2 regions of the Synechococcus sp. UW106 genome follow, and region 1 is predicted to be linked to the other one. Evidence: predicted binding sites of a transcription regulator. Region 1 holds the regulator's gene; the other holds the start of a gene.
The links. The regulator HrcA, encoded in region 1, represses chaperone genes, less so after heat shock. The targets are predictions, from matches to a motif close to TTAGCACTCNNNNNNNNNGAGTGCTAA.

Region 1 (7,170 bases):
CCACAGGCTGACGCCAAATGTTCCAGCTGAGGATGCCTGCTCCGGTCTGCTGATCAACGATGTCGACGGTGCTCAGCGAGTTGGTCATCATCACCACGGCCAGCACCGCTAAAGCCAGGGGGATCTCGTAGCTGATCGACTGCGCTGCTGCCCTGAGGCCGCCAAGAAGGGAATACTTGTTATTCGAGGCATAACCGCTCATCAGCAGACCGATGGGCTGAATGCTGCTGAAGGCGATCCAAAGGAAAATGCCCACGCCCACGTTGCTGATCAGGAGGTTCTGACCGAAGGGGATGATCAACCAGGAGATGATCACCGGCACCACCACGAGAACCGGGCCCAGGGTGAACAGCAGGCTGTCGGCCCGCGCCGGAATGATGTCTTCCTTGACCAGAAGCTTGAGGCCATCGGCCAGAGGCTGAAGCACGCCAAGGGCACCGGCGTACTGAGGTCCGATCCGTTGCTGAACGGCGGCCGAAATCTTGCGTTCCAACCAAACCGACACGAGCACACCCACCACTGCAGCCACCAGGACCAGCAGCATCGGCAGCGGCAGCCAGAGCAGTCTCGCCACTTCTGGAGAGAGGCCTAAGCCTTGCAGCGCCTGGCTAAAGCTCAATTCCAGGTCAAGTCCCGGACTCACCATGGTGTCGACGGAAGTGGGTGCAACTTAGGCGGCCGGAGCCGAAACTCGCTCCTCGATGGGCATCCAAGAGCGTGGCTGTGACCCGGAATAGATCTGCGAGGGCCGAAAAATCCGGTTCGCCCCCAGCTGCTCACGCCAATGGGCCAGCCAGCCGGCGACCCTGGCGATCGCGAAGACAGGCGTGAACAGATCCCTGGGAATCCCGAGCTTGCGGTACACGAGCCCGGAATAGAAATCCACGTTGGGATAGATGCCTTTCGGGCCAAGACGGGACTCCGCTTCCTGCTCAATCGCCCGGGCCACGTCGTAGAGGTCGTCATGGCCAAAGCTGTCGAACATTTCCTCAACCAGCGACTGAAGGATCACTGCGCGGGGATCTTTAACCTTGTACTCGCGGTGGCCGAAACCCATAACCTTCCGCTTGGACGCGACGGCATCGTCGAGGAAGGCACCGGCGTTCTCGGGGCTTCCCACTTGCTCCAGCATGGCGAGAACATCTTCATTGGCTCCCCCGTGGAGCGGCCCCGCCAGGGTGCCGACTGCAGAGGCCACCACGGCATAGGGATCCGTCAGGGTGCTGGCGGTGACACGGGCACTGAAGGTGCTCGCATTGAGGCTGTGCTCGGCATGAAGCATCAGACAACGATCAAAAATGCGCGCCGCCAGTGGATCAGGCTCCCGCTCTGTGAGCATGTACAGGAAATTGGCGGAGTAGGCCAGATCATCCCGAGGCTGAATCGGATCCTGGCCTTTGCGAATCAGCTGAAACGCCGCCACCATCGTCGGGATCTTGGCAATCAGCCGCACTACCGCGTCATAGATGTATTGCGGGTCGTCAATGGCCCGGCGGGAATAGAACAGGCCGAGGGATGCTGCACTCGATTGCAGGGCATCCATCGGATGGCCGCTGGCCGGGAAGCACTTCATCATGTCCCGCACCCGGAAGCTGACACGCCGATGCATCTGCACAGCGTGCTCAAACTGCGCCAACTGATCGCGGCTGGGCAGCTCTCCCCAGATCAGCAGGTAGGCCGTCTCCAGAAAGCTGCTGTTGGCTGCCAGATCCTGCATCGGGTAGCCGCGATAGGTGAGCAGCCCCTGGTCTCCATCGATATCGCAGATGCCCGACTGGGTCGCCGGAACACCGTCGAGGCCTGGCCGCAGTTCGATCCCGGTCCGCGCATGGCGCAGGTCTCCTGTCTGCTGCTGGGCCACCACCTGATTGCCTCTATCAGCAACCTAAATCTTCAATCAACAGGGCCGGGCGGAGCAAGGTCTGCAACTGCCACTGACCCGCCGAACAATGCAGCTGGATCACGCCGGCTTTCTTCAACAGCAATCCACCAGGGGGACACCCCAGAAGCATGCAGGCCAGATCTCCAAGATCCGGCTCATGGCCCACCAGACCAAGCCGTCCATCGACCGAGCTCAGCAGCGTTTCAAGTGCCCCTCCTGGTTTGAGGCGTTCGTCCACCGCAAGGCCTGAGGCGAGCCCCGCCTCTAGGGCCAGTTCAGCCGTTTGCAGTGCCCTGCGGTAGGGACTGGACAACAGGCGATCCAGCCTCAGCCCCCGTCGCACCAAGGCTGCCATCACCAGTTGCGTGCGCTGACGCCCGGCCGCGGTGAGGGGGCGATCCGGATGATCCCGCCCCGCCTGGCGGGGTTCTGCGATGCCATGCCGCAGCAGAACCAGTTCAGCCGAGTTCGAGGCGGGCATGCAAAGGAATCTCGGTGCCGCTCTGCTCCAGACGATCAACGTCGACGGCGAACGCTAGACCCCGGACCTGATCCTGCAAGGGCCGCCCTGCCATCACCTGCAGCAGCCCCCATGGCCGCCATTGACCCAACAGTGATCGAGCCGGGGCATCCGCCAAAAGAAGAGCCTGCACGGGTTGGGAGGCCGATGCGAGCTCCTGCCACTGGTTCAGGCGAGGCTGAAGGGCACGTCCGTTTTGGCGCTGCGCCAGAGCCATCAACGACTCACCCCACCAGTTCAGAGAGGACGAGCTGGCCTGAGCCACGGCCAACTGGGCATCCACTCCAGGCTGGCGTCCCCGCTGGCGAACAAGACGCGTCCACACACTCAAGACCTCACCATCTCCGTCCAGCTCAGACCGGGTCAGGCCTTGCTCCTGCAGACGTGCATCCACCGCATCCCTGGCGGGACTTTGCGAGCGGGTGGCCAAGAGCCAGCCCTCGGACTGGTCTTGCCAGAGGAGCGGGCCGTCATCCGACTGAACAACAGCATCTGCAGCCGGCTGGTCCCGCAACTGCTGCGCGAGAACCGGACCGAACCACTGGGCCAGCGGATGGCTTTCGCCCGGATCCAACAGACGTGCTGGGCTTTGCAGCTGCGCCAGCCAACGGCCATGTCCACCAGCCGAAGCGGTCAGATCCGTCAGGTCAGGCCATGGGGCGGAAGCAATCTCTTGCAGGAACCCGAGTCGCCCATCCACCGCCAGGGTCGAGCCTTCCGGCCGAAGCGAAGCCACAAGTCCGCTCAGATCCTCGCGTTGGGCCACCACCTCAGGGAACTGAAACCAATGCTGAAGGGCGTGTGGCGATGCCGTCAGCAGTGCCACACCCTGACCGAGATCAGCGACCTGACGCTGCAGACGTTCATCCCCCAGCTGATGCTGATCCGGGAGCTGGGAAACATCGAGGGCCTGCTCCAGCACGCCCCGGCCTGAGGCCACCAAGAGCAGATCGTCATCGATCAAGGCCGTGGCCAGAGGTTGGGGGTCATGCCCCACCAAGGCCCCCTGTCCGCTGATCACACCGATGCCGCGGTAACTACTGATCTGTAAATCGGTGCCCGCCAGGCTGCGGGTCTGCCAGAACCGTTGCAAGAAGCGCCTGGCGCCATCGTCATCCCGACTGGTCAAGGCCAGAACCCAGCCGGCGCTGGAGCCCCCATCGGTGAGGGTGAGGCTGACTTCCTCGCCAAGCCAGGGCTCCAGCTCAAGACCAAACTGCAGGCCCGCCAAGGCGAAGACCCCCTCACGCCACTGCCGTGCACCATCGCGGGCATCGCGGCGTTCCGATGCAGGGGCGACGGCCTGGGCATAGGCAGGCAGACGCCTGGGATCGGCCAGCCAGTGCAGGGACAAATCGGCATCCCTCGGCACAAAGCGAGCCGCCCGGGGCAGACGCAAAGGCTGCTCAGCCAGGTGAAGGGGGCTCTGGCGATCCATGGTCCAAAGCAGACCAGCAGCCAGAAGCAGCAGCGACAGCAGCACAGCGCCAACAGCGCTGAGGAAGGGGCGGGCCTTCATGGGCCGGCATTCTCGGATCGCTTCATCTTTGTCCATCAACGCAGAATGGCGCCATGGGCCAATCCCAACCACAACCAATCCAAGCCTCCGAATTGCAGCAGTGGCTGCAAAGTGAGCAGCCTTCACCCCAACTGGTGGATGTGCGTGAGGCGGCTGAACTCGCGATCGCGTCTTTCCCCGGTTCAGTGCTGCACCGACCCCTGAGCCAATCCAATGAATGGCTCACAACGCTGCAAGCCGACCTCAAGCCCGATCAAGCGGTGGTGGTGGTTTGCCATGCAGGCATTCGCAGCTACCACTTCGGTCTGTGGCTGCTGGACCAGCCCTGGGGCCTCGAGGTGTGGAACCTTGAGGGAGGAATTGATGCCTGGAGCCTTCAGGTGGATCCCAGCGTTCCCCGCTACTGATGAGCAAGCCCCTGTCCCTTCGGCAAGAACAGGTGCTTCAGGCGACGGTGCACCACTACGTCGACACCATGGAACCCGTGGGAAGCCGCACCCTGGTGCAACGCTTCGGCATCCCCGCCAGCTCAGCCACCGTTCGCTCCGCCATGGGAGCTCTGGAACGTCGTGGTCTGCTGCATCAACCACACACCTCAGCCGGACGCATTCCCAGTCCGATGGGATACCGGCACTACGTGAATGCTCTACTGCCGGAACCCGGCGTTGCCGTTCAGCACCTGGAACGGGAGCTCACGGGCCTGAGCCTGCGCTGGGCGGGTCTCGATGACCTGCTGATGCATCTGGCACGGCGACTGACGGATTTCACCGGCCTGATGAGCCTGATCACCCAACCGCAGCAGGAAAACCGCCAACTGAAGACGATCCGTCTGGTGCCGAGTGGTGATCGACTGCTGGTGATGCTGGTAGAAGCCAATGGCAGCGCAAGCCATCTCAACCTGCGCCTGCCGCACGGCGCCGAAGCCGAGCTCACAGCGATGGAACGCTGGGCGTCAGCGCAGCTCGAAGAGGGCGACCTGAACTGGGAGGCACTACCCAGGCAGTTGCAACGCAGCGGCGCTGTGCTGCGTAGTGCCCTTGACCAGCCCACCCCAACCATCAACCCCACGTCTGTTGTGGTGCATGGCCTCTCAAGGCTGGTGAGCGAACCGGAATTTGAAAGCACGGCAAGCCTTCGGCCGCTGCTGGAACTGATCGACGACGAGCCCTGCACCTTGATCAGTCGCGGTGCATCCGCACGGGTCTGGATCGGCGATGAGCATCCACAGCCAGCGTTGGAGGCCTGTGCGGTGGTTCAAGCCCCCTATCGCTGCAACGAGGGGCTCGGGCACGTGGCCCTCGTGGGTCCCATGCGCATGGCCTACGCCACGGCACGCGCTGCGGTGCAGCGCGTAGCCCGGCATCTGGAGTTACTGCTGGCTTGATGCCTGAGCCTTAAAGCTGATCGCCCAGCTTTTCCGCCACGGTGTTGACGTCCTTGTCGCCTCGACCGGAGCAGTTGATCACCACTTCGGTGCCCTCGGCCAGGGTGGGGCAGAGCTGCTCGAGCCAAGCGAAGGCGTGGGCGGTTTCCAGGGCCGGAATGATTCCCTCCAGCTCACTCACCAACCGCAGGGCATCCAGGGCCTGCTGATCGGTGACGGCCGCATATTCCGCCCGGCCGATTTCGCGGAGGTAGCTGTGCTCAGGGCCGACACCGGGATAGTCGAGACCAGCCGAGATGGAATGGGCCTCCATCACCTGGCCGTCGCCGTCCTGCAGCAACAGGCTCATGGCGCCGTGGAGAACGCCAGCACGGCCTTCGGTGATCGTTGCGGCATGGCGGCCTGTCGCCACGCCATCGCCGGCGGCCTCAACGCCGATCAGACGAACTGAGGTGTCCTGAACGAAGGGATGAAACAGGCCCATGGCATTGGAGCCACCACCCACACAGGCCATCAACACATCCGGCAGCCGACCGAAAGCCTCCTGACACTGCTGTTTGGACTCTTCACCAATCACCGCGTGGAAGTCCCGCACCAACATTGGGTAGGGATGCGGGCCAGCGACGGAGCCGAGGATGTAGTGGGTGGACTCAACGTTGGTCACCCAGTCGCGGATGGCTTCACTGGTGGCGTCCTTAAGGGTGGCGGTGCCCGCCGTCACCGGTTGCACGGTGGCGCCCAGCAAGCGCATGCGAAACACGTTGAGGGCCTGACGGCGCATGTCTTCGGCGCCCATGTAGATCACGCACTCGAGACCGAAGCGAGCGCAGACCGTGGCCGTAGCGACGCCGTGCTGGCCCGCACCGGTCTCAGCAATGATCCGCTTCTTGCCCATGCGCAGTGCCAGCAAGGCCTGCCCCAGAGCGTTGTTGATCTTGTGCGCCCCGGTGTGGTTGAGGTCTTCTCGCTTGAGCCAGATGCGGGGACCACCGTCGGAGCGGCGGTAATGGGCTGAAAGACGCTCAGCTTCGTAGAGCGGTGTCGCCCGACCGACGTAGTTCTTCAGCAGGCGGTTGAGCTCAGCAGTGAAGGCCGGATCATTCCAGGCCTGGGCGGCCGCCTGCTCCAACTCCGCCAAAGCCGGCATCAGGGTTTCAGGCACGTACTGCCCACCGAATCGGCCAAAGCGCCCATGGGCACCGGGACGAACCGCCGGCTGCAAGCTGGAGGGATCCGGAGTGCTGGCGTTGGGCAAAGTGCTGGTCACGGATCGACGTTGGAGCGTCGGCTCAGCGTAAGCAGGCGATCACACGGTGCCGTGGGTCGCAGGCACGGATGCTGGGATTCCGGAACCCGGCCTCCTGCAACGCTGCGGGCAGATCCAGGGCGAAGTACTGCTCAATGAAGGGCTCTGTGCTCTTGAGCAGCGTGGCCACCGGCGCCGGCAAGCGCTGCAGCACCGAGGAGCCGGGATCCTGGTCCACCATCAGCAGAACACCACCGGGCCGCAGCAGCCGGGCCGCTTCGGCCAGGACAGCACGGGTCGCTCCCTGGGGGAGCTCATGGCAGACGAACTGCAGGCTGACCAGATCAACGGAACCCGAGGCCAGCCCAGTGGCTTCGGCAGCGGCATGGCGCCAGTCGTGCACAAGGCCCTGGGGGTCACGCACGCGGGCCACCGACAGCATCTCTGGCGACAAATCCAGGCCGATTAACATCGGAGGGTGCGCAGAGCTTGCTGCGGCCCGGGCGTTCAGCCAGCGGGCAAGGGCCTGGGTGCTCACCCCGACGGAACAGCCCAGATCCACGACACGGTCGATCGATCCGGGAAGCAACGGTTCTGCCACAGCATGGATGGCATTTCG
Region 2 (7,170 bases), on a different contig from region 1:
CTTCATGGGGTGTTGGTTCCGCTGAGGTGCTTTCCGCGAGGGAAAGGTGGTCTGAGCCTTGTTGCTGAGCGGTATCGATGAAGAGGTTGCGGTAGCGGCCGACCTGGCCGCCCAGAAAAATCCCGTAAAGGCTGATCGACACGAACGTCAGCAGCCAATTGATGGGCAGCGAGTAGTTGGCCTCGAGGCTGTCCTGGCTGAAGTTGGGAAGCACCAGAGCCAGAACGCTCATGGTGGTGATCAGATTGATGTAGGCACTTGAACCGCTCTGATTCACAGCCGCCAGGTCTTCCAGCTGCATGGGCTGGGTTCGGCCCTGTCTCTGAAACCTGGCGGCCACGATCAAGGTCACGCCCTTAACCCCCGTGAGCACGATCATCAGCACCGAGAACATCGAGTCCCGGGCCAGGGTGGGGTTGCTGTCTCCCGTCAGCATTGTGGAGGTAATCAGGGCCAGCTCAATCACGATCACGGATCCGGTCAGCACCAGGGTCCCCAGGGGCTCCGTGAGTTGCTCCGCCAGTTGATCGGCATGGTGCGCCACTCCACGCGCCATCAGCAGCACCAGCACACTGAGCAGGCCAAGGCCCGTGAGGACGGGCAGAGCGGGTTGCAGGAGCAGCCAGTCGAGCACTGTTGTGGTTTCCAGGCTGATTAGGGCCAGGATCCCGATGAGTAGGGGAGTTTCGCGGAGAACGGCCGCCTTCATGCCATCACTCCCTCCCAGCTCAGCAGGGCTTCGGTGTTGTTCAGCACCAGATCAGCGCCGGCCTCCTGCAGCCGTTGTTCATAGATCGTGCGCGCCTTTGCCTGCCCCGCGGTCTGCAGGTGAGGTGGCACCACCGCAAGACTCACGAACTGTTGCTCCGGCCAGCGTTCTCGGGCTTGAACCACGGTGTGCACATCGGCCACGGTGTCGCCGAGATAAGCCACTCGAGTTGCCTCTGTGTTCGCCCCCAGAGCCTTGGCCAGGCGGATCAAGCCTGTGGGATCTGGTTTGTCGGGGGCATCTCCCATCGCGATCAAGGGTGGATCCTGGAGCCCCAGTCGCTGCTGCAGCACGAAGCGTGCTGAGGGCGGCTCAGCACCGCTCACGAATCCCCAGCGCACCTTCCTCTGGGAGAGCGTGGCGAAAAAGCTGGCGTCCACAAGCAGGGGCTCATCGCCGATGAATCCAGTCCAGTGACTGGGGTCCCCCTCTGGATCTCCGCCGAAGTAAAAGTCGCTGAACACATCGATCAGCGCGGCCCGATCCGGCAGAGCAGCGCCATGGCGCCGCAGCAATTCAAGGCTGGCGTCCCAGTCGTTGTTCCAGGCCCCTTCAGCCTTGAGTGCATCGATGGCAGCGGCGCTGGGCTGCCAACCGCAGTAGTGCTGGACAGTGCATTGGAGGGCCCTTCGGTAACTGCCAGCGACATCGCGGATCACACCATCGATGTCGAACAGCAGGATGGTTGGAGATCCCAGAACGTCTGATGTGGAGCGGCTGGTAGGTTAGTTGTTTGTATTTCTGTCTTGAGCGCTGACACCATGCCGGTCACCGAAGGCGCTGCCCCTACCGACCAGGAGGTCGCGACTCCGTCCGCCGACGCGGCTGAAGGCGCCACCCAGGCAGCTGAAACCACTGAAAAGCCTGCAGCCAGCGAGGGTGAAGGCCGTCCTGTTCTGAAGGGTGCCGCCGCGGCTCTGGCCACGGCAACCATCGACGCCGATGGTGTTCCCTCCGGCTACACCCCTAAGGCCGACGAGGGCCGCTTCCTGCTGAAGATCCTCTGGCTTCCCGACAACGTGGCCCTCGCTGTTGATCAGATCGTCGGCGGTGGCCCCAGTCCCCTCACCTCCTACTTCTTCTGGCCCCGTGAGGATGCCTGGGAAAGCTTGAAGACCGAGCTGGAAGGGAAGAGCTGGATCACCGACAACGAACGGGTTGAAGTGCTCAACCAAGCCACTGAGGTGATCAACTACTGGCAAGAGGAAGGCAAGGGCAAGAGCCTTGACGAGGCCAAGGTCAAGTTCCCCGATGTCACTTTCTGCGGTACCGCCTGAACCCTGTCTCCAGGCTGTTCATCCAAACCTGCCTTCGGGCAGGTTTTTTTGTGTCTGCCCGAAGGCAGGTGGTGATCGGATGAACCATCAAAAAAGCCAGGAGCGTGAGCCCCTGGCGTATGGAATCTATCTGCGAAGCAGATGAATTAGTCGGGAGTTTTGCTGGCTTGAAGGCGAGCCCGGGCTTCATTCAGCTGCTGCTGTGCCTTGAGCTTTTCCGGAGAAGCCGGTTGGCCTTCCATGCCAGCCACGACGGTTGAGGCCTTCTGGAAGGCGGCTTCAGCGGTACCGGCATCGATGGCGCTGCCCAGTTCGGCTTTGTTCACCAGAACGGTGACTTCATCAGCATCGACTTCAGCGAAACCACCCATCAGAGCGATGGAGTTCCAGGCTCCGTTGGCGCGAACCCGCAGAACACCGATGTCGATGGCGGTGAGCAGCGAAATGTGGCCGGGCAGGATGCCGAGTTGACCGGTGGTACTAGGCAGGATCACCTCGTCGGCGCTGCCATCAAAGACGTTCTGGTCTGTTGCCAGCACGCGGAGGGTGAGGGACATGAACCTTGGTTCGAAAAGAGAACGGACTGTCGAGAAACACGTGATCGGGGGTGTGATTCACACCCCCGCAATGATCACTTGGTTTCGGCGGCGATCTTCTCGGCCTTGGCTTTCACTTCCTCGATGTTGCCTACCAGGTAGAAGGCGGCTTCGGGGAGGCTGTCCAGCTCACCGGAGAGGATCTGGTTGAAACCGGCGATGGTGTCGTCCAGCTTCACGTACTTACCGGGCATGCCGGTAAAGATTTCAGCCACGAAGAAGGGCTGGGAGAGGAATTTCTCCACCTTGCGGGCACGATCCACGATGCGACGGTCGTCTTCCGACAGTTCGTCGAGACCCAGAATCGCGATGATGTCCTGGAGTTCCTTATAGCGCTGCAGGGTGGACTGCACGGCGCGAGCGGTGCGGTAGTGCTCGTCACCCACCACTGCTGGCTGCAGCATGGTGCTGGTGGAATCCAGAGGGTCCACAGCGGGGTAGATGCCTTTGGAGGCCAGGGCACGGTTCAGCACCGTGGTGGCATCGAGGTGAGCAAAGGTGGTCGCAGGAGCGGGGTCGGTCAGGTCGTCAGCAGGGACGTAAACCGCCTGAATCGAGGTGATGGATCCTTCAACGGTTGAGGCAACACGCTCTTGAAGAGCACCCACGTCGGTGCCGAGGGTGGGCTGGTAGCCCACAGCGGAAGGCATGCGGCCGAGCAGTGCGGACACTTCGGAACCGGCCTGCACGAAGCGGAAGATGTTGTCCACGAACAACAGGACGTCCTGCTTGTTCACGTCGCGGAAGTGCTCCGCCATGGTCAGAGCGGAGAGACCCACGCGCATCCGGGCGCCGGGGGGCTCGTTCATCTGGCCGTAGCAAAGAGCCACCTTCGACTTGGAAAGGTCGTCAGCGTTGATCACGCCAGACTCTTTGAATTCCTCGTAGAGGTCGTTGCCTTCGCGGGTGCGCTCGCCCACACCGCCAAAGACAGACACACCGCCATGCTCTTTGGCGATGTTGTTGATCAGCTCCTGAATCAGCACGGTTTTGCCCACGCCGGCACCGCCGAACAGGCCCACCTTTCCGCCTTGGCGGTAAGGAGCCAGAAGATCGATCACCTTGATGCCGGTTTCGAAAACCTTGGGCTTCGTTTCCAGTTCGGTGAGGTTGGGCGCCTCGCGGTGAATGGGAGCAGTGGTTGTGGTTTTGACGGGTCCTTGCTCGTCAACGGGCTCGCCGAGAACGTTGAAGATCCTGCCGAGGGTGGCTTCGCCAACGGGCACTGAGATCGGTGCACCGGTGTCGACGGCTTCCATGCCGCGCACGAGTCCGTCGGTGCCACTCATGGCAACGGCGCGAACGCGGTGGTCACCCAGCAGCTGTTGAACTTCAGCCGTCAGAGCGACGTCATCACCTGCGGGGTTTTTGCCCTCGATGCGCAGGGCGTTATAGATCTTGGGCAATTTCCCTGCGGGAAATTCCACGTCCAGAACCGGGCCGATCACCTGACGGATCACACCCTTGGTGCCAGCAGATGCAGGAGCAGAAGCGACCATAGGTAAGGAGAGTTGCGGGAACAGGCGCTACGCGCTCGGACCCATTCAGAGCGGCGCAACCATACCACTGTCAGTTCAACGGCCCCATCTGTTGGGTCGGCACAGCCTGCGGTTCGGACACCCGCACAGCGCTAGGACTAGAAAAGGGACCGCCCGATTGCATACGTTGGCACTCATCGGCATCGAGTGCCAACTCGGTTCGATGCGTGGCGCATTGCGCCCTGTCCCTGCTCCTGCAAGTACCCATGGCTGCTGTTTCTCTCAGCGTCTCAACTGTTAAACCTCTCGGCGACCGCATCTTCATCAAGGTCTCCGAATCCGAAGAGAAGACCGCCGGCGGCATCCTTCTGCCCGATACCGCCAAGGAAAAGCCCCAAGTGGGTGAGGTGGTTCAAGTGGGCCCCGGTAAGCGCAACGACGACGGCAGCCGCCAGGCTCCTGAAGTCGGTGTGGGCGACAAAGTTCTCTACAGCAAGTACGCCGGCACCGACATCAAGCTCGGCAGCGATGAATACGTGCTGCTGTCCGAGAAAGACATCCTGGCTGTCGTCAACTGAGATCAGCCCCTCTGAGTCTCGGCTCAGTCTTTCCTGTTCATCCTCTTCATTAGGAACCGCCTTCCATGGCAAAGCGAATCATCTACAACGAGAACGCCCGTCGCGCTCTCGAGAAAGGCATCGACATCCTGGCTGAAGCCGTTGCGGTGACCCTGGGACCCAAGGGCCGCAACGTGGTGCTTGAGAAGAAGTTCGGTGCACCCCAGATCATCAATGACGGTGTCACCATCGCCAAGGAGATCGAGCTTGAAGATCACATCGAGAACACCGGTGTTGCTCTGATCCGCCAGGCCGCCTCCAAAACCAACGACGCTGCTGGTGACGGCACCACCACCGCTACCGTTCTGGCTCACGCCATGGTTAAAGCCGGTTTGCGCAACGTGGCCGCCGGTGCCAATGCGATCACTCTGAAAAAGGGCATCGACAAGGCCTCCGATTTCCTGGTCAGCAAGATCCAGGAAATGGCCAAGCCCATCGCTGACAGCAACGCCATCGCTCAGGTCGGCACCATCTCTGCCGGCAACGACGAAGAAGTCGGCAAGATGATTGCCGACGCCATGGACAAGGTTGGCAAGGAAGGTGTGATTTCCCTCGAAGAGGGCAAGTCCATGGAGACCGAGCTCGAGGTCACCGAGGGCATGCGTTTCGACAAGGGCTACATCTCCCCTTATTTCGCTACCGACACTGAGCGGATGGAAGCCGTTCTCGACGAGCCCTACATCCTGCTCACCGACAAGAAGATCGGCCTCGTGCAGGATCTGGTGCCCGTTCTGGAGCAGATCGCCCGCACCGGTAAGCCTCTGCTAATCATCGCTGAGGACATCGAGAAGGAAGCTCTCGCCACCCTGGTGGTGAATCGTCTGCGGGGCGTGTTGAACGTTGCTGCTGTGAAGGCTCCTGGTTTCGGCGATCGCCGCAAAGCCATGTTGGAAGACATGGCTGTTCTGACCAACGGTCAGCTGATCACCGAGGACGCTGGCCTCAAGCTGGAGAACGCCAAGCTGGAGATGCTGGGCACCGCCCGCCGCATCACCATCAACAAAGACACCACCACCATCGTTGCCGAGGGCAACGAGGCGGCTGTCGGCGCCCGCTGCGAACAGATCAAGAAGCAGATGGACGAGACCGACTCCACCTACGACAAGGAGAAGTTGCAGGAGCGCCTGGCCAAACTGGCCGGTGGCGTCGCCGTGGTGAAGGTGGGTGCGGCCACCGAAACTGAGATGAAGGACAAGAAACTCCGTCTCGAGGACGCCATCAACGCCACCAAGGCGGCTGTTGAGGAAGGCATTGTTCCTGGTGGTGGCACCACCCTTGCTCACCTGGCTCCGGCTCTGGAGCATTGGGCTGCCTCCAGCCTCTCGGGTGAGGAGCTGATTGGCGCCAACATCGTGGCTGCTGCTCTCACCGCTCCGCTGATGCGCATCGCTGAAAACGCAGGTGCCAACGGTGCTGTCGTGGCTGAGAACGTCAAGGCTCGCGCAGGTGCCGAGGGCTTCAACGCAGCTTCCGGCGAGTACGTCGACATGCTGGCTGCCGGCATCGTTGATCCCGCCAAGGTGACCCGCTCCGGTCTGCAGAATGCCGCATCGATTGCTGGCATGGTGTTGACCACTGAGTGCATCGTGGCTGATTTGCCTGAGAAGAAGGAAGCAGCTCCTGCCGGTGGCATGGGCGGCGGTGACTTCGATTATTGACGTCGGTGCGGGTGGTTGGCAAACCACCGAATCACTCACATTCCAGTCATATCAAGAGGTCCTGCGGGACCTCTTTTTTTGTCCCGGTCATTGTCTTGTCAGATCTAGACCCTTCAAGACATTTGACGGTTGGGGTGCGGTGTCAGCTGCAGGACATGAAATAGTAGGGGTGCAGAAGTGCGCGGGCTAATGTATTGATTCGTCTGGTTTTGTCGGGACAAATGCCACAGCGCCTCGGTGCCTTTGCCGCTCAGTTTGCCCCGGAGACGCTCCAACGTTTTAAGGATCTCTGTCGACGTCAAGACAAGGCTTATTCCAAGGTATTGGAGCGTCTGGCGTTGTTGTACGTCGAAACGGATGGAGGAATTCTTTCTACAGCAGGGTCTGCGGCACCACCATCACAAGGCGTACAAAAAAGGCAAGTTCAAGTTGAATCACTGCAAAATAAATTGTTAGAAGATCTTTTGAAACGTGTTGAGATCCTCGAAAAGAAAGAAACCAAAATGTTGTATGAGTTGGATCGCGTTCATAAGGAACTTGCCTTCTTTGGGTCAGGCCTGAAGGCACCAGGCCTCTGACTAATTTGTTGTTAAAGATCTGTTGTGATCGGCACTGGCCGTTCCCGTAAATTCAACATCGTTATGATCATATTGATGACAACTTCTATGTGTATGCTGTAGCTAATTAATCCAGAACCTGATGCATCTGCCTTCTTTCTTCTATCGCTAGCAAACAAGTTTCCGACATCTCTCACGAGTGACTTGTCGACCAGTTT

Region 2: groES (co-chaperone GroES) is a predicted target of HrcA. The motif match lies at 4,308-4,334, and genes of this name have one in related genera.

Annotation. Positions count from the first base shown of each region.
Region 1 covers NZ_UCNV01000009.1:620,255-627,424, reverse strand. Annotated here, with positions in the region: gene nuoH (NADH-quinone oxidoreductase subunit NuoH) at 1-643, opposite strand, end outside; gene DXY30_RS10820 (citrate synthase) at 671-1,861, opposite strand; gene DXY30_RS10815 (histidine phosphatase family protein) at 1,878-2,363, opposite strand; gene DXY30_RS10810 (DUF3352 domain-containing protein) at 2,341-3,921, opposite strand; gene DXY30_RS10805 (rhodanese-like domain-containing protein) at 3,975-4,328, shown strand; gene DXY30_RS10800 (heat-inducible transcriptional repressor HrcA) at 4,328-5,305, shown strand; gene trpB (tryptophan synthase subunit beta) at 5,316-6,572, opposite strand; gene DXY30_RS10790 (class I SAM-dependent methyltransferase) at 6,595-7,170, opposite strand, start outside.
Region 2 covers NZ_UCNV01000003.1:147,409-154,578, forward strand. Annotated here, with positions in the region: gene DXY30_RS02060 (calcium:proton antiporter) at 1-709, opposite strand, end outside; gene DXY30_RS02065 (TIGR01548 family HAD-type hydrolase) at 706-1,428, opposite strand; gene DXY30_RS02070 (30S ribosomal protein PSRP-3) at 1,531-2,046, shown strand; gene atpC (ATP synthase F1 subunit epsilon) at 2,193-2,603, opposite strand; gene atpD (F0F1 ATP synthase subunit beta) at 2,678-4,141, opposite strand; gene groES (co-chaperone GroES) at 4,387-4,698, shown strand; gene groL (chaperonin GroEL) at 4,764-6,395, shown strand; gene DXY30_RS02095 (hypothetical protein) at 6,617-6,973, shown strand; gene DXY30_RS02100 (hypothetical protein) at 6,985-7,170, opposite strand, start outside.